DNA from 3 places in the Neobacillus sp. BF23-41 genome. Region 1 is predicted to be linked to each of the others. Evidence: riboswitches for the same ligand, from Rfam matches in the RefSeq annotation. Region 1 holds a riboswitch; each other region holds the start of a gene.

The links. Region 1 has a riboswitch for S-adenosylmethionine ahead of mtnK (S-methyl-5-thioribose kinase). Riboswitches for the same ligand answer to the same signal wherever they lie in the genome.
Region 2: it holds a riboswitch for S-adenosylmethionine, as region 1 does, so the genes downstream of both, metK (methionine adenosyltransferase) here and mtnK (S-methyl-5-thioribose kinase) in region 1, are expected to answer to the same signal.
Region 3: it holds a riboswitch for S-adenosylmethionine, as region 1 does, so the genes downstream of both, AB7942_RS08540 (methionine biosynthesis PLP-dependent protein) here and mtnK (S-methyl-5-thioribose kinase) in region 1, are expected to answer to the same signal.

Annotation. Positions count from the first base shown of each region.
Region 1 is NZ_JBGBPR010000001.1:366,291-372,832, reverse strand. It holds gene AB7942_RS01750 (2-oxoacid:acceptor oxidoreductase family protein) at 19-1,032, shown strand; gene AB7942_RS01745 (transketolase C-terminal domain-containing protein) at 1,032-3,326, shown strand; gene AB7942_RS01740 (DUF2087 domain-containing protein) at 3,457-4,041, shown strand; gene mtnK (S-methyl-5-thioribose kinase) at 4,076-5,260, opposite strand; SAM riboswitch class I at 5,364-5,516, opposite strand; gene AB7942_RS01730 (carbon-nitrogen family hydrolase) at 5,585-6,370, opposite strand; gene AB7942_RS01725 (pyridoxal phosphate-dependent aminotransferase) at 6,489-6,542, shown strand, end outside.
Region 2 is NZ_JBGBPR010000006.1:200,079-206,620, reverse strand. It holds gene pckA (phosphoenolpyruvate carboxykinase (ATP)) at 1-1,053, opposite strand, end outside; SAM riboswitch class I at 1,305-1,444, shown strand; gene metK (methionine adenosyltransferase) at 1,645-2,844, shown strand; gene asnB (asparagine synthase (glutamine-hydrolyzing)) at 3,125-5,029, shown strand; gene AB7942_RS12445 (gamma carbonic anhydrase) at 5,159-5,671, opposite strand; gene AB7942_RS12440 (alpha/beta hydrolase) at 5,819-6,542, shown strand, end outside.
Region 3 is NZ_JBGBPR010000004.1:103,536-110,077, reverse strand. It holds gene metH (methionine synthase) at 1-151, opposite strand, end outside; gene AB7942_RS08550 (bifunctional homocysteine S-methyltransferase/methylenetetrahydrofolate reductase) at 129-1,991, opposite strand; gene metC (cystathionine beta-lyase) at 1,988-3,181, opposite strand; gene AB7942_RS08540 (methionine biosynthesis PLP-dependent protein) at 3,181-4,293, opposite strand; SAM riboswitch class I at 4,375-4,489, opposite strand; gene AB7942_RS08535 (lasso peptide isopeptide bond-forming cyclase) at 4,890-6,542, shown strand, end outside.

The DNA.
Region 1 (6,542 bases):
AAGTTAGGGAGGGACATTATGTCTATTTTACCGAAAAAAAATGAATTGGGATTTTTTGAAATCCGTCTTGAATCAATTGGGGGGCTAGGAGCTAACCTAGCTGGAAAAATGTTAGCGGAGGCTGGTGCTTTAAGTCTTGGCTTGAAAGGATCCAATTTTTCATCCTACGGCTCTGAGAAAAAAGGGTCTCCTGTAAAGAGTTTCATTCGCTTTTGTGAACCAGATGTAGAAATTAGAGATCATAGTCCAATTGAACAACCACATATTGTTGGTGTTTTCCATGAAGCCTTATATAGAACGGTTGATGTTGTTAGCGGTTTGAATGCTGATAGTATAGTCCTAGTAAATACAGCAAGGGATTTTGATGAAGTTAAAACGGATTTACAATTAGATTATGGTACACTAGCGATTGTTGATGCCCTACAGATAGCCGTAGAGGAAAAAACTAAAGTAAATACGGCAATGCTTGGAGCATTATATCGTATTTGTGATTTTCTAGATCCTGAATCCATGAGAGACGTGATTCGGAAAACGTTTACGAAGAAATACCCGCATCTTGTTGAACCAAATATCCGCACTTTTGACCGCGGTTATAATGAGGTTCAGTTTAAAACATATGAAGTGCCAGAAAGGGCTGAAGGAAAAGCCTTCACACGCCCACTTCCACAGCTTGGATACTTGACTCAGGAAATCGGTGGTGTCATGGTTTCTCAAGCAAATAGTATTCTTAAAGATTTAAGTGGTTCACGCCAAGGATTCCTTCCGGAGTTCCAACAAGAAAAATGTATTCACTGTGCTGCATGTGACAACGTTTGTCCTGACTTTTGCTTCGTTTGGGAAGAAGGAGAAGATAAGCGTGGAAGAAAACAAATGTTCCTTCAAGGTATTGATTACCAATACTGTAAAGGCTGCCTGAAATGCGTGGAAGCCTGCCCAACCGACGCACTCGGTGATCTTCGTGAAATGCTTGGGTATGCAGATAATAACCGCGTAAAGCAAAACTTTCCTTATATTGCAGGAGGAATCCAATAATGGCTATTTTAGAAGATAAATTAACAACAAAAGGTGTAGCAGAACAAATTTCTACTTTTGAATCTGGAAATGAAATGGCTGCTATGGCGGCAGCACAAATCAATTATCATATTATGGGATATTTCCCAATTACACCCTCAACAGAGGTTGCTCAATTTTTAGATCAAATGAAAACGCGCGGGGAGCATGATATTAAACTGATTCCTGCAGATGGCGAGCACGGTTCAGCGGGTATTTGCTACGGTGCGGCGGCAACTGGTGCACGTGTTATCAATGCAACCAGTGCAAACGGATTCTTATATATGATTGAACAAATGCCTGTCCAATCAGGGACTCGTTTTCCAATGGTTATGAATCTAGTTACTCGTGCCGTCAGTGGTCCGCTTGATATTCGTGGCGATCACTCGGATCTCTATTATGCATTAAATACAGGCTGGGTAATCTTAACAGCAAAAACACCGCAAGCTGTATATGATATGAATATTATGGCGCTTAAAATTGCCGAACATTCAAAGGTCCGCTTACCAGTTATTGTTGCTTATGATGGCTTCTTTACATCCCACCAAAAGCGTCGAGTGGAATTCTTTAAGGACCGCAGTGTTGTACAGCAATTTGTAGGTGAATGTCCAACCGATTACAACTTTGTTAGAGACTTGAGGAAGCCAGTAACGATTGGCGCTCATATGAGTGGTGATGATTTCATTAACAATCACTACCAACAATCAGAAGCAATGTACAATGCTGGTGAGGTATTTAAGGAAGTGGCAGCGGAATATGCTAAGCTTTCTGGAAGAGAATATCCAGTTCTAGATTTATATAAAATGGAAGATGCGGATGTAGCATTATTCCTATTAAACTCTGCGGCAGAATCTGCTAAGGATGTAGTGGATCAACTTCGAGCAAAAGGAATTAAAGCAGGTGTAATTAGCCCGAATATTATCCGTCCATTCCCTGCAAAGGAAATTCGCGAAGCCCTTAAGAATGTAAGATCATTATTAGTTGGGGAACGTGCGGATTCTTACGGAGCAAATGGTCCTAACCTTACACATGAAGTGAAATCTGCACTTCAAGATGACAAAGACAACAAGACTATCGTGTTAAGCCGCGTATTTGGTCTCGGCGGTAAAGATTTCTATGCAACTGATGCACAGGCTTTTTTTGATATGGCGCTTGATGCAAAGGAAAAAGGCTATGCTGAAAAGCCATTTGATTACTATGGTCATATTCCAGGTAATCCTGAAAAAATCCTTAAGCCCGTTATTTTGCCACAGCACGGGGATGTTTTTAAAACAGGTTTAATTGATGTGAAAATGGATGAAGAAACCAATAAATTAAAGGTGAAAATCCCGCCGTTACGTGCTTTAACTTGTAAACCGAAACGGATTGCCTCCGGTCACGGGGCATGTCCAGGGTGCGGAATTTTTGCTGGACTCGAGTTATTCTTTAAAGGGATTGAGGGAGACATTGTTACTCTATTCCAAACGGGATGCGCTTATGTAACAACAACATCTTATCCTAGCACCTCCCATAAGCAAACGATGATGCACAATTTGTTCCAAAACGGTGCCGCTACGCTTTCAGGTACTGTTGAAGCATTCATGGAATTAAAACGACGCGGCGAAATTGAAGTATCGGATGACGCCACATTTGTTATGATTACTGGTGATGGTGGTATGGATATTGGTATGGGTTCAGCGATTGGTACTGCTCTTCGCGGACATAAACTAATTATGCTTGAATATGATAATGAGGGCTACATGAATACAGGCTCACAAATGTCTTATTCAACACCACTGGGTCATATGACAAGTACATCAGGAGTTGGAAAAGCACAGCGAGGAAAAGCCTTCCATCATAAAGATACTCCGCAAATTATGGCTGCTACCAATATTCCTTATGTGTTTACCGGTTCGGAAGCCTTTCCACAGGACTTAGTTAAAAAAGGTGCAAAAGCACAATGGTATGCCCAAAATGTTGGAACAGTATATGGAAAACTTCTCATCACATGCCCACTTAACTGGAAATCTGATGACCGTTTTGGTACAAAAATTATCGAAGCTGCTGTAGATTCTTGCTTCTTCCCGCTTTATGAAGTAGAACAAGGTGTTACAACCATAACTTACAATCCAGAAGAGAAGAGCAAACGAATTCCACTTTCTGATTGGTTAAAATATATGGGGAAAACAAAACACCTACTTAAAGATGAAAACAAGCCAATGCTAGAAGAATTTGAAGCAGAAGTTGAGAAAAGATGGCAGAGACTCAAAGCAAAGAATGAAAATCCTATGCTGTAAAAAAAGCAATTCAAAAAAACACTTCCTTATAGGTAGTGTTTTTTTGTTGGTTATTGACAGGGGAGATTAAATTTGATATATATCTAATTAGATGTATATCGAAGTGGAATGAAGAGGAGGTAGTGCATTGATACAATTAGACCGTGTTGTTGCGTTTTATAAAACGATGGGGGATCCCACACGGATTAGAATCGTTGCTATATTAGCAAAAGGTCCACTCCATGGGCAGGCAATAGCAGGAAAGCTTGGCTTGTCCGCACCTACGATTACCCATCATTTAAAGAAATTACGAGAGATCCATGTGGTGTATGACAGAAGAGTCAAGAATACGATTTACTTTTACCTAAATGAATCGTTGATTAACCAGCAGGCAAAGGTGTTTACAGAGCTGTTAGAAAAAAAGGGGAAGGAGTTGGATGAAATGGTCGAGTCAAGTATCGAGAGACAAAAAATTATCGAGAACTTCTTTATGAAAAATGGGAAACTAAAGAACATTCCTGCCCAAAGGAAGAAGAAATTAATCGTGTTCGAACACATGGTACGTGGGTTAAAAATAGGTGAAAAGTACGAAGAAAAACAATTAAACGAGTATATAAAACAATTCCATGATGATTATGCAACTATTCGCAGAGAGTTTATCATAAATCATTACATGTTCCGCGAAAATGGTATTTATGAACTAAATCCAGAAGAACTGTGGGCAAAACTTGACTAGAAAAGCAATCCGAAAGTTCGGATTGCTTTTCCTATTATAATGCTCCTTTTACCGTCGTTATGAAAGAAGAAAGGTTCTTTATTTCTTTTCGTTGTTTAATTAGGATTGTACCGAGATCTAATGTTCTCTGCTTAGCAGTAATTCTAGTTTGATCTTCCTCGATCCCATCTAAATCAGCAACATGAGCAAGACCAATTGTTCTTCTGATTAATTCGCAGCCTGCAAAGCCGATCGAGTCCTCAAAAAACTTAGTTAAATTATAGTTTAAAAATCTAGTGGATTTAGCGTAATCGTCTTTATTCTCCGTATTCCATAATTGTGTAAATTGATCCTCAAATACATTCCATACCGTTTCAATATGATTGAGGAAAAGATCACGTTGTTCAACATTTGCTATTACCTGAAAGAGAAGATTTGCAAATACTTGGCCGATATCAAATCCAGCTGGTCCGTAAAAAGCAAATTCAGGATCGATTACTTTTGTTTCATAATTATCGGCAAAAACACTTCCGGTATGAAGATCACCATGGAGGAGAACTTCAGCTTCTGTTAAAAAGCGTTTCTTCAAAATATTTACATGAAACTTTAGTTCTTCATCCTGCCAAAGCTCTTCGACTACAGGATGCAGTCCTTCCTCGAAATCGTTGGTTTCTGCATCAATAAAAGGATCGGTAAAGATTAAATCTTCAGTTATTTTGCAAAGCTCGGGATTGATAAACTGTTGTACATATTCCTTTTTTAAGGAAAGGCCTAATCCGTAATCGGAAGTGTAAAATAGTGTTTTTGCAAGATATTCACCTAGATGCTTTGAAATTAATGGATAGGTTTCTCCTTTGATAAAGCCAGTTCTTGCGATCGAAAGATGGGAAAGGTCCTCCATTACGGTTACAGCTAGGACATCATCTGTGAAAAAAACTTGGGGTACATAATCTGGAGCAATCTGTCCGAAAATTTTTAAGGCATCCGCTTCAATCTTTGCTCTTTTCAAAGTTAATGGCCAGCTTTCGCCAACTACCTTTGCATAAGGGAGAGCTTGTTTGATAATAACACTTTTTCCTTTTAATTTATCAACAATATGAAAGACTAGATTGAGATTCCCATCGCCAATCTCCTTGCAGGAAAGTTTTGCATGCTGGTCAAAAATTTTCAATTCAAGTGCCAGTTCAACTGCACTCCCGTTTGTTAAAGGCTGGTATGTTTTTTGTTTTAGTAGACTCATTATGGTTCCTCCTCGTTTTTGGGAGGCTTAATTATGCACGCAGGCACTAAAAAAGCCTCTTTCTCATCTGAAAGAGGCTGATAGACAATATTGTCTGTCTCACCTCTTATCTCTCAGAAAGATAATCCTTCTGTTGGAATTAGCACCGTGCCTTAAAGGGGGGATCCCCAGCGCAAAAAGCGCCCCATTTCAATGGGTTTCCGGTCGGTTGCTGGGCTTCAAAGGGCCAAATCCCTCAGCCAGCTCGTGATAAGAGAAAATCTATTTAACTGGTAAAAATCATATCAGTAACAAAGAGAAAGTGTCAATATTTTTTGAAAATTATTATTTATAGAATTCTGGTTTTCTATCCGTGAAAATAGGAATTTGCTTACGGACCTCCTTGACTAAGTCCATCTCAATTTCAGCCGATAGGATTTCTTCCTTCATTCCAGCCTCAGCAATGACCTCACCCCACGGGTCAATAATCATTGAGTGACCAGCAAAATGGTTTTTTGGGTCATTTCCAGAACGGTTACAGGCAATTACATAACATTGATTTTCAATTGCTCTGGCAATTAAAAGGGCCCTCCAGTGGGACAATCTGGGTGCAGGCCATTCGGCCACAACAAACAGTGCTTCTGCACCATCTGATGTGTGAGCGCGTATCCACTCTGGAAACCGGATATCATAACAGATCGACCCAGCAAACTGGTGATTATCAAGTTGGAAAAGTCCCTTCTCAGCGCCAGGCTCTAAGAAAACATGCTCATTCATGAGTTTAAAAAGATGTAGTTTACTATACTGGTGCACAAGCGTGCCATCTTTATTGATGATGAGGAGAGTATTTTTTACTCCTGTTTCTTCTCGGTTCGCAACTGAGCCGCCAACGAAATGAACCTGATTTTTTTGTGCTGCATTTCTCAGAAATTCAATCGTTTGTAGTGCTTTTGGGTCTGCAATTTCATTCAGGCGGGTCAAGTCATAACCCGTTGTCCATAGTTCTGGAAGGACAATGATATCGGGTTGTTCAATCAGTGCTTTTTCAATGAGTCTTTCGGCAGTTTGGTAGTTTTTATTGGGATTGCCAAAGACGATATCCATTTGCAGACATGAAATTTTTAATTTCACGAATCTTCACCTCGTTTGAAATTTCGGAATTTTTTCTTTACAAGCCATTATAAAAGTTATATCATTTGTGACTAGAAATTCATAATGATTCTTATAAATAATTAAGCAGGTGAGAATAATGAAGCAATTTCCACCATCAGAACTATTAACTAGTCTTCCGAAGCAATTTTTT
Region 2 (6,542 bases), on a different contig from region 1:
TCCGAATGCATCAGCGGTTAAAAAGACAATCGTATTTGGGTGGCCAGCGATACTTGGTTGAACAATATTATCAATTGCGTCAATCGGATAAGCGGCACGTGTATTTTCGGTCAACGTTCCATCTTCATAATCAGGGATTCTTGATTCCTGGTTCAATGTTACGTTTTCTAGGACAGTTCCAAAGCGGATGGCATCAAAAATTTGCGGCTCCTTTTCACGAGAAAGATTGATACATTTTGCGTAGCAGCCCCCCTCGATATTAAAGACACCATTGGAGGACCAACCGTGCTCATCATCCCCAATTAATCGACGATTGGAATCGGCTGATAAGGTTGTTTTGCCAGTTCCAGACAAGCCAAAGAATAAAGCAACATCGCCTTCAATCCCAACATTTGCAGAACAATGCATGGAAAAAATATTGTTTTCAGGCAGTAAATAATTCATTACAGAAAAAATCGACTTTTTCATTTCACCTGCGTATTCTGTACCACCTATTAAAACAATTCTTTTTTCAAAAGAAATCATAATAAAAGCTTCCGAGTTGGTGCCATCGATAGCCGGATCTGCCTTGAAATTAGGTGCAGAAATAACGGTAAATCCAGCATCATGGGCAAGAAGTTCATCATCAGACGGGCGAATAAATAACTGGTGTACAAATAAATTTTGCCAAGCTAATTCATTTACCACTTGGATGGATAAACGTGATTTTTTATCAGCACCCGCAAATCCTTTAAAAACAAAGATCTCATTTTTCTGTTGTAAATAATTAATGACCTTTTGATAAAGCTTTGTAAAAACCGGTTCTGAAATTGGTTGATTGGTCGTGCCCCATTCAATTTTGTCTTTAGTTGAATCTTCTAAAACAATGAATTTATCCTGTGGAGACCGGCCAGTATATTTTCCAGTAACGACACTAATAGCTCCCGTAGAAGTTAGTGCTCCTTCATGTCGGGTTAAGACTTTCTCAACTAATTGAGGAACAGATAATTGCACATGAACATGACTTTCATTTAACAATTGATTTAATTCATTAGGAGTATCAACAGAATTCATTTAATGAGACCTTCCTTTATTTTAGTTTTTATGTTGTTAATAATATAAAAAGTATAACACATTAGCCGAATTGATGTATCCTATTTAACTAAATTTATATATTATAAAACTTTAATTGAAGATATAAAAAATATTTATAAATAGAGACTAACTTACTTCGTATTATTCCCATTTTGTTGTGAAAGACATTTCTTAAAAAATTCATTGACATTGTTGGGCAGTGTGATATTATTCTAATTTGAACGGATACTCTCTTATCCTGAGCTGGTGGAGGGACAGGCCCAATGAAACCCAGCAACCTGCAGTATGAAAAGATTGACCACTTAAAAGGTCCTTTTCAGGATGCGAAGGTGCTAATCTGACGCAAGGCTTTGACCTTGAACGATAAGAGCGAAAGGCCCGGAACAACCTTTCCTCTCTGGTAAGGTTTTTTGTTTTGTATAAGTCCTTTATGAAAAGAGTCTCTAATAAAAATCCTTTGTTTATTACATACTAAGGGAATGAGTACCGTATCAAATTCTCGATGTTTAAGGAAGTATTCCTGTAACCTTCCTAAAACCTCGATTATCTCATATTATAGGAGGAATTCAGATGTCAACAAAACGTCGTTTGTTCACTTCTGAATCAGTTACTGAGGGTCATCCTGATAAGATCTGTGACCAAATTTCTGATTCCATTTTAGATGCTATTTTAGCAAGGGATGCTAATGCCCGTGTTGCGGCTGAAACTTCAGTAACAACAGGACTAGTGCTAGTAGCAGGAGAAATCACCACATCTACCTACGTGGATATTCCAAAAATTGTTCGTGAAACGATTAAAAACATCGGCTACAATCGCGCGAAATTCGGTTTTGACTCAGAAACCTGTGCTGTTTTAACATCTATTGATGAACAGTCTCCAGATATCGCGATGGGTGTTGACCAAGCTTTGGAAGCGCGTGAAGGTCAAATGTCCGATGAACAAATCGAAGCAATTGGTGCAGGGGACCAAGGTTTAATGTTTGGTTTTGCTTGTAATGAAACTAAAGAGCTTATGCCTCTTCCCATTTCACTAGCGCACAAACTTGCTCGCCGTTTAACAGAAGTACGTAAAGATAAGGTTCTTGATTACTTACGTCCAGACGGAAAAACACAAGTAACGGTTGAATATGATGAGAACGATAAACCAGTACGCATTGATACGATTGTTATTTCCACTCAACACAATCCTGAAGTTGAGTTAGAGCAAATTCAACGTAACTTGAAGGAATATGTTATTAATCCGGTAGTTCCAAAAGAATTAATCGATGAAAAGACAAAATACTTTATTAATCCAACCGGCCGTTTCGTTATTGGCGGACCACAAGGGGATGCTGGCTTAACAGGCCGGAAAATCATCGTAGATACGTATGGTGGATATGCTCGCCATGGCGGTGGTGCCTTCTCTGGTAAGGATCCTACAAAAGTGGACCGATCAGCTGCCTACGCAGCACGTTATGTTGCTAAAAACATCGTGGCTGCTGGCCTTGCTGATAAGGTAGAAGTTCAACTTGCTTACGCTATTGGTGTAGCAAGACCTGTTTCGATTGCTGTTGATACGTTTGGTACAGGTAAAGTAAGCGAAGAGGTGTTAGTTGACCTTGTAAGTGAAAACTTTGACCTTCGCCCTGCAGGTATCATTAACATGTTGGATCTTCGTCGTCCAATTTACCAACAAACAGCAGCTTACGGTCACTTTGGCCGTACTGATGTGGATCTTCCTTGGGAGCGCACAGATAAAGTAGAAACATTACGCCAACAAGCAAATCTATAAAACGTTATGGGGGTTACATTCTACATGTAGCCCCCGTTTTTATTTCTCCGTCTATTTACCTGTATAGTAATTCAATTAGTGAATAAAATGTAATGTTTAAGCAGGTCAAAAGAAGTGAAAAATGATGATATTAAATTTGCCTATTGTTCACAGTGCAATTTTTATATAAAAAGTGGTAGTATTAGAGAGTATGTTTTTCTGTCTAGCTCCAGCGCAAGGCGTTTGGGATTTGGAGCAATACGTCCTTTTAAAGGATATTTAGAATGAGGTGAAGTACATAATGTGTGGTTTTATCGGTTGTGTACACGACAAAACACAAAACTATAGTGATGAGCAAAAACAACAATTTAAAAATATGAACGATATTATAACTCATCGCGGGCCGGATGATGATGGTTTTTATTATGATGATCATATCCAATTTGGTTTCCGCCGTTTAAGTATCATTGATATTGAGAGTGGTCATCAACCGCTTACGTATGAAAATGAACGGTACTGGATTATCTTTAATGGTGAAGTTTATAACTATGTTGAACTGCGCGAGGAACTATTGAGTGAAGGATTAACCTTTTCAACAAGCTCCGATACCGAGGTTATTATTGCACTCTACAGCCATTTGAAGGAAAAAGCCGTCGAAAAACTACGCGGAATGTTCTCCTTTGTCATATGGGATAAACAAGAACAAACTCTTTATGGCGCACGTGATCCGTTCGGGATTAAACCGTTTTTTTATTTTGAAGATGGTGAAAGAACATTTTTTGCCTCTGAGAAAAAGAGTATTCTCTTGGGTCTCGAAAATGATGTTCTTAATTATGATTCCTTGCAGCATTATTTGACCTACCAATTTGTTCCTGAACCAACCACCATGTCAGATGGTATTAAGAAATTAGAGCCAGGTCATTTTTTTACCAAAAAGATTGGCTCACCAATGGAAATCAAAAGATATTGGAAAGCACACTTTAAACCAGTTCACAAATCAGAACCTGATTTTATCAAGGAAATTAAAGATGTCCTGTTCGATTCTGTAAAAATGCACATGCGCAGTGATGTTCCAGTAGGCTCATTCCTTTCTGGCGGGATTGATTCTTCGATTATTGCATCGATTGCAAAAGAATATCATCCTGCGATTAAAACCTTTTCGGTAGGTTTTGAGCATAATGGATTCAGTGAAATTGATGTCGCAAAAGAGACAGCTGAGAAGCTTGGTGTCGAAAATATCAGCTATGTGATTTCACCGCAGGAATATATGAATGAAATTCCAAAAATCATGTGGCATATGGATGATCCGCTGGCAGACCCTGCTTGTGTCCCGCTTTATTTTGTTGCCCGTGAAGCGAGAAAACACGTAACCGTTGTTCTTTCAGGTGAAGGTGCGGATGAATTATTTGGCGGCTACAATATTTATCACGAGCCGCAATCCTTAGAGGTGTTTAATAAAATTCCGAAAGCAGGAAAAGTGCTTTTAAAAGGGATCGCGGGTATGATGCCTGAGGGAATGAGAGGAAAAAGCTTTATCGAACGCGGTGTAACGCCAATGGAAGAACGTTACATTGGTAATGCGAAAATGTTTACCGAAGAAGAAAAGCGCGAACTACTAAATGTCTATCGTGAAGGATTAGACTATACAGATATAACGAAGCCGCTTTACGCCGAATCTCGTGGTTATGATCCTGTTGACCGGATGCAGTATATTGATATCCATACCTGGATGCGCGGCGATATTTTGCTGAAGGCCGATAAAATGACGATGGCTCATTCCTTAGAACTTCGTGTGCCATTCCTTGATAAAGCGGTCTTCGAAGTGGCATCAAAAATTCCGACTAGCCTGAAAACAGTGCATGGAACGACGAAGTATATCTTACGTAAAGCAGCCGAAGGTGTTGTACCTGCCCATGTACTTGATCGGAAGAAACTTGGGTTCCCTGTACCAATCCGTCATTGGTTAAAGGATGAAATGAACGAATGGGCGAAGAAGATCATCCGCGAAAGCAACACGGATCATTTGATCAATAAATCATATGTGCTTCAATTGCTTGAAGACCATTGCCAGGGTAAAGCCGATAACAGCAGGAAGATTTGGACTGTGCTGATGTTCATGGTATGGCATCAAGTATATGTTGAAGATGTCTATTCCTTTCAACGTGATTATGCACTAGAAAAGGCCCTGCAAGCATCGAAAAATTAATCGTAAAAGCACCCAAAATTTCTTGGGTGCTTTTGCTTTTTCTCTGTTACAATTGCCAAGTTGATTTCCGCTCCAATCAACTTGGCAATAAAATCAACAATGACCTTTAACACAGCCTATTTTTAAGAATTATGATTGGATCGACTTATAATATTGTCCCTTTTCTGCATATTCTTTAGAGATTCTTACCATATCTTTTATGTCTTCTGGTGTTAATTCTCTAATAACTTTTGCCGGTCTGCCAAATGCTAAGGTATTAGGGGGAATTTTTTTCCCTTGCGGAACCAAACTGCCGGCTCCAATAAAAGCACCCTCGCCGATTTCAGCATTATCAAGAATGATGGAACCCATTCCTATTAACGCTTTTTTTCGAATGATACAACTGTGTAGAATAACCTGATGGCCAATCGTTACTTCATCTTCTAAAATTAGCGGGTTATTAGGGCTTTGGTGTAAGATAGAATTATCTTGTATATTTACTTTCTTACCAATAATGGTTGGGGCTACGTCCCCTCTGATAACGGTGTTAAACCAAACACTTGATTCATCGCCAATTTCAACATCACCGGTAATCGTCACATAGTCGGCAATATAAGCAGTATCAGCTATGAGGGGGTACTTCCCTTTAAATGGATAAATCATTATTCTCGCTCCTTTTGTATGATGATTCTATTTTATCGGAAGTATGAAGTAATTCACAAAAAATTTGTCTTTTTTATTAAAAAAGGACTAAAGATAGTTTGAAATTTTTCCAACAATAGGTAATAACTAATTCCAGGGGGGAAAACTATGTGGAAGTGGGAAGCAGAAGGAGAAGCGAAGGCTGTAATCGTGATCGTCCATGGCGCTATGGAACATCATCGCCGTTATGGCTGGCTGATTGAAATGTGGCGTTCGGCTGGATTCCATATCATTATGGCAGATCTTCCGGGGCAAGGGATGACAACAAGAGCAAACCGCGGCCATATTAATTCCTTCGATGAATATATTTTCGAGGTGAAAGATTGGATACAGGCTGCTTATCGTTATGATTTACCAGTCTTTTTACTTGGTCACAGTATGGGTGGCTTGATCTCAATCCGTCTCTTACAGGAAGAAAGACTGAATGTCGCTGGAGTCATTCTTTCTTCCCCGTGTTTAGGGTTAATTCATACTCCTTCCAAATTTTTAGATATTCTATCGCATGGTCTGAATTTGGTTTTCCCTTCACTTCGAATGAATTCCGGATTGACGGTTCAAATGGCGACAAGAAACGAAGAAGTAAGGGAAGCCGATTCAAATGATACTCTCTATATTACAAAGGTATCGATCAGATGGTATCGGGAACTGGTAGGGGCGATAAAAGAGGCATTTCAAGACCTTGAAAAAATACAGGATATTCCCATGCTTGTCATGCAAGGTGGAGATGACAAAATTGTAAATAAAGGCACCGTAAAAGAATGGTTCAATCATGTTCCATTATCTGAAAAAAGATTTAAGGAATGGCCGAAATGTTACCATGAAATCTTTAATG
Region 3 (6,542 bases), on a different contig from region 1:
CCGTTAAATTCAAGTGCTCGTTACAGCCTTCATACTGCTCACCGCCAAAATCTTCAGCAGTAAGATTTGCTTCTTGGATCATTGTACCCATTGCCCCGTCCATGACGAGGATTCGTTTTTTGAGTTGTTCAGAAAATGGTGTTTTCGGCATAGTTGTTCCCCCTCAATTCACTGGCACGCTGATGAGTATATAACGCTAATTCAGCAGTTAATTCATAACGTAAAAATGGTGTAATCAAATAAATACCGTTAAATAAATCTAAGGCTGCATCGATTAGTGACTTAGTAATGGCAATTCCTTCTCGGGCAGCTTGAAGCGGTTGATCATTCAGTTGGGCCATCCGCTGGCGGATCGTATCGGCAATCTTAATACCAGGTACTTCATTATGGAGGAACTCAGCGTTCTTGCTGCTAGTTAGTGGCATTAAGCCAATATAGATTGGAGCATCAAGATGCTTTGTATGTTCATAAACTTCGAGTAATTTTTCCTCTGAAAAAACCGGTTGGGAGATAAAGTAATCTGCCCCATAATGAACTTTTTTCTCAAGTCTCTTCACGGCTTTCTCCAGTGAGCGGACATTGGGATTAAAGGCTGCCGCAATGCTAAAGTCTGTCTTTTGCCCCAGATCTTTCCCTGAAAAAGACAATCCTTCATTCAACTGCTTAATCATTTGAATAAGTTCAAAGGAGGACACATCGTAAACAGATGATGCACCTGGAAAATCGCCTACTCTTGCAGGATCACCAGTAATAGCAAGAACATCATTCATCCCAAGTGTATGCAGACCCATTAAATGCGATTGCAAGCCGATAATATTGCGGTCACGGCACGCAATATGAATGAGCGGACGCATTCCTATGTCCTGTTTCACTAAATAGCCCAGCGATTCGTTGGAAATTCGGACGGTTGCTAGTGAATTATCAGCTAAGGTAATCGAATCGATTCCCGCTTCTTTTAAGGCTTTAGCTCCTTGGAAAAACTTTGTTGTATCTAGTTTTCTAGGTGGATCTAATTCAACGATAACCGATGGTCTCTCTTTCACGAGTTCCTGCAGGGGAGTAAACTCCCTTTTTGGCGCAAGCGATTCAACGATTATCTTCTTTGGCTCTAATTTTACTACTTTTTCAGTAATTGGAACACTATTCTTTAGTTCAGAAGCATAGGCTTTGATATGTTCAGGTGTGGTACCACAGCAGCCCCCAAGCAACCGAACCCCTTGATTTCGGAACGCTTTAGCTGAGTTCCGAAAATAATCTGGATCTCCTTCATAATGAAACTTTCCGTCTGTATAAGTTGGAAGGCTGGCATTTGGATAGGCAGAAAGATAGGCATGCTTCGGAAGTTCAATCTGTTCAAGTGCTAGGAGCATATGATGGGGGCCTAGTCGGCAATTAAGACCAACGACATCCGCCCCAAGTCCTTCAAGTCTTTTTAAGGCGTCATTTACTGGCGTACGATCCTGTAAAAATCCAGGCTCCTGAAGGGAAACTTGTGCAATAATCGGAATCTTCGTTTCCTTCCTCGCAATGGTTAGAATGGTTTCAAGTTCCTCCAGGTCGTAAAAGGTTTCAAGTAAAATTCCATCCACCCCTTCGAGAAGGAGGCAATAAAGCTGTTCGCGAAAGCTCCGTTTTATTTCTTCTATTGTAATAGAGTTCGTTTTAATCCCGCGGTTTCCACCCATTGTTCCAAGCACATAAGCGTTATTTTGAGCTGCCTGTTTGGCGTGACGGACTGCGGCACTATTAATCTCTTTAACTGAATCTTCTAATCCATAGCGCTGCAATTTTAAATAGTTAGCAGCATAGGAATTGGTTTGGATGACATCGGCTCCGGCGTCAATGTATGCCTGATGGATATTTTGGATTTGTTCCGGCTGAGATAAATTCAACTCCTCAGAGCATGAATCGACTCCGTAGGAATAAAGCAGTGTACCCATCGCTCCATCCGCTATTAAAATTTGATTTTTTAATTTTTCTAAAAGACTCATGATGTTTCTCCTCGTTGAAATACCAACTGACTTTGTTCAACCTGCTTAAATGCTTGTGAAAAATCCTTCATTAAATCATCAGGATTTTCAAGTCCGACCGATAAGCGAACCAGACTATTTGTAATCCCGCGCTTCTCCCGCGCTTCTTGAGGCATTGCTGCATGGGACATTTTTGCTGGATAGGAAAGAATCGATTCTACCGCTCCGAGACTGACAGCAAATACAGGAATTTTTACATTGGCAAGAAAGGTGCGAAGTGCATCTTCATTAGCCAATTCAAACGATAAGACCGCTCCTGGACCAGCTGCTTGCGCTTTCTGAATTTGATATTGTGGGTGATTTTCCAACCCTGGGTAATGAACCTTTTCAACAAGCGGATGCGCATCTAAAAATTCCGCTAGTTTAATAGCCGATTTTTGTGATTGTTCCAGTCGGACGTGCAGCGTTTTGATCCCTCTTAATACGAGCCATGCATCTTGAACACCCAAAATCGCCCCAAACCCATTTTGCAAGAAACCTAATCTTTTCGCCAAGTTTTCGTCTTTGACGACAGCAAGTCCGGCAACGACATCACTATGGCCCGATAAAAATTTCGTCGCGCTATGGAGCACGACATCGGCACCTAACTCCAATGGCCTTTGGTGGGAAGGGGTAAGGAAGGTGTTATCGACAAATGTTAACGCACCCGTTTCCTTAGCTAAATTGCTAATCGCCTTAATGTCCGTCACTTTCATTAATGGATTCGATGGTGTTTCCACATAGAACGCTTTTGTATTTGCCTGAATGGCTTGTTTTACTTCATTTAAATTCGTCATATCGACGAAGGTATGTTCAATTCCGAGCCGCGTGAGAACCTCTGTGACCATCCGAAATGTACCGCCGTAGACATCTTCCGTAATGACAATATGATCACCTGCAGATAGCAGGAGAAATGCCGTCGAAATGGCGGCCATACCAGATGAGAAGGCAAAGCCTTTTAACCCGCCTTCAAGTTCAGCAATGACATCTTCAAGTGCTTCCCTTGTCGGATTTAAACTGCGGCCATAATCGTACTTGCCAAATTGATCGAAATCAGATTGGTGAAAGGTCGATGCATGCTGTATGGGTACACTAACCGCTCCTGTTGTAGGATCAATTTTGTGCTTATTATGAAGGAGCCTGGTTTCAAATGTGTATTCTTCGTGTGCCATTATGCAATCACTCCTTCTTGAACACGGGCAAAAGCATTTTCCAAATCTTCAATGATGTCTTGTGAATCCTCAAGTCCAACGGAGAAACGCAATAAACGATTGCAAACGCCTGCTTGAATGCGAATCTCTTCTGGGATATCCATATGTGTTTGCGTTGCTGGATAAGTAATGAAGCTTTCTGTTCCACCTAAGCTTTCTGCAAAACTGATTAAATTTAAATTCTGTAAAAATGGATTCACCCATGCTTCGTCCTTAATTCTAAAGGAAACCATTCCGCCGCGTCCTGGGTAGAGAACATCTGTGACAGCATCATGCTGGGATAGAAATTCGACAATATTCTTTGCATTTTTTTCATGTCGTTCCATTCGTAGTGATAAAGTTTTCATACCACGCATTAATAACCAGGAATCGAATGGGCTCAGCACTGCTCCAGCACCATTATGATGGAATGCCAATGCTTCACAAAGCTCTTTTCCTTTAGCGACAATAAGTCCGGCTAGAACATCATTATGGCCACCTAAGTATTTCGTCGCACTATGGATAACAATATCAGCACCAAGTATTATCGGCTGTTGTAACAGTGGAGTATAGAAAGTGTTATCCACAATTAGCAATAGTCCATGTTCCTTGGCAATCTTTGAAACAGCGGCAATATCGGATTCCTGCATAAGCGGATTGGTTGGTGTCTCAAGGAAGATGGCCTTTGTTTGCGGCGTAATTTTCTTTTCAATCTCTTCCGGACAACAGGTATTAACATATTGACTTTTCAAGCCCCATTTTTGATAGCCTTTTTCTAATAAACGGTAGGTACCGCCGTATAAATCCTCACTTACCAGCCATTCATCACCAGATTGAAATAAAGCAAGTATGGTTAGAATTGCTGCCATACCAGAGCTGCAGGCAAATCCTTGATCACCGCACTCTAAATCAGCAATTGTTTTTTCTAAGAGCTGGCGCGTAGGATTCCCTGTTCGGGTATAGTCAAACCCAGTTGATTGGCCAATTCCCTCATGGCGGAATGCCGTTGAGAAGTATACAGGCGGATTTACGGTGCCAGTTGCTGTTTCACTACGATTTCCAATTTGGGCAAGTTTCGTATCAATTTTGTACATAATGCACTCTCCTTGTTTTATAAAAATAAAAAAAGCCTTCTATAAGAAGAAGACTTTTGTCAGATTACACATTTGTCATTCTTCTTATCTCGCAAATTAGAGAATAATTTGCAGGACTTAGCACCTTTTCAATAGCGAGCCATTGATGGTTGCTGAGGTGTCTTCGGGCCATTCCCTCAACCTCTCTTGATAAGAAAGTAATATTTAGATTATTTATAAAATTTACTACAATTCCATGGGAGTGTCAATTACTTTTTATAAAACCTTATTATAATGAGGAAATTAGAGTTAAATATCCGATCATTAAAATATAATCATTCTTTATGAAAAATAGTTGACACTGATAGTATGAGGATATATTATAAATTTATCACATGTTCGTAATAAAGAACTTATATAGAGTATTATATAGGTAATAAGTTATAAAACTAATTAGATTCAGACCATTTTATTAAAATAATACTATAAATAGGGGACTTTAAATTCGATTGAATTTCCTTATAGTTAAGTACGGGCTCGGTGTTCTTTTTAGTGAACTGATAAAAGAATCTTAAAATAATAGATAATAATAATTTGTAGCCAGGCAGGAGGAAAAGATGAGCGCGATAGCCGGAATTTATCATTTAAATGATGAACCTATCAATCTAGAGCACGGAAATCGAATAATGAAAGAATTAGAAAAATATCCGGCTGATGATATTCAAACCTGTCATAGTGACAAAGTCTTCCTTGGCTGCCATGCTCAATGGATTACACCTGAGTCAGTAGGTGAAAAACTTCCATACTATGATCATGAACGAAAGTTAGCGATTACTGCTGATGCTATTATTGATAATCGAGACGAATTATTTGAGAGATTACAAGTTGATAAAAGGAAAAGAAAAGATATTACTGATAGTGAACTAATCTTACTTTCTTATCATAAATGGGGAGAAGAGTCTCCGAAATATTTAGTAGGTGATTTTGCCTTTATGATTTGGGATGAGAGGAAACGAAAACTTTTTGGGGCGAGGGATTTCTCTGGAGTTCGAACCCTATACTTTCTACGCAATCGACAAAAATTTGCATTTTGTACTGTCATACACCCTTTATTTTCTTTACCTTATATTGAAAAGGTAATGAACGAACAATGGCTCGCACAATTTCTGGCCATATCGGGACCTGTAGGTGAAGTAGATACATCTCTTACTCCATATAAAGATATAGAACAATTACCTCCCTCACATTGCATAACGATAGTTGGAGATAAGATAAATATTACAAGATATTGTAAATTAACATTGAGTGAACCACTAAAACTAAAGTCAAACGGAGAGTATGTAGAAGCTTTTCAAGAGGTATTTCAAAAAGCTGTAAAATCATGTTTGCGAACTTACCTTGGGGTTGGATCACAATTGAGCGGAGGGTTAGATTCTGGTTCAGTTGTTAGCTTTGCTAAAAAAACTTTAGGAACGGAAAAACCATTACATACTTTCAGTTATATCCCAGCCAAGGATTTTATAGATTATACACATAAGTATTTAATGCCTGATGAAAGACCATTAATTCAGTCAACCGTAAATTACGTAGGTGGAATCAAGGATCACTATTTAGATTTTGAAGGCAAAAATTCTTATTCTGATATCGATGACTTTATAGATATTTTAGAGATGCCATACAAATTCTTTCATAATTCATTTTGGAGAAAAGGAATGTATGAGAAGGCCCAAGAGGAAGGGATAGGAGTATTGTTAATTGGTGGGAGAGGTAACTTAAGCATATCTTGGGGACCTGCCTTAGAATATTACGCTATCCTTTTAAAGAAAATGAAGTGGATTCGTCTTATCCATGAGCTAAACCAATATAGTAAAAAAACGGGAGGACCAAGGTTAAGTAGGCTTCCTGAGTTAACCAGAATAGCGTTTCCGTTTATTGATCGAGTCTTTCCAGAAGAGACAATATATACAGAACCCCAAATAATAAACAAAGAGTTTGCTATCCGGACGAACGTTTATAACAAACTTAAAGACTATGGTATTGATCAAACAGGGTGGTTCTCCACAAAAAATGTGTACGAACAAAGAGTTAGACACTTTGAAGATGTTTTTCATTGGAATTCGACTAATACACTCTCTGCTAAATTATCTTTACGTTATGCAGTACAGGAACGGGATCCCACTAATGATTTAAGAGTAGTCCGTTTTTGTTTATCAGTACCAGAGGAACAATTTGTTCAGAATGGTTTAGATCGAGCTCTTGTCAGGAATTCC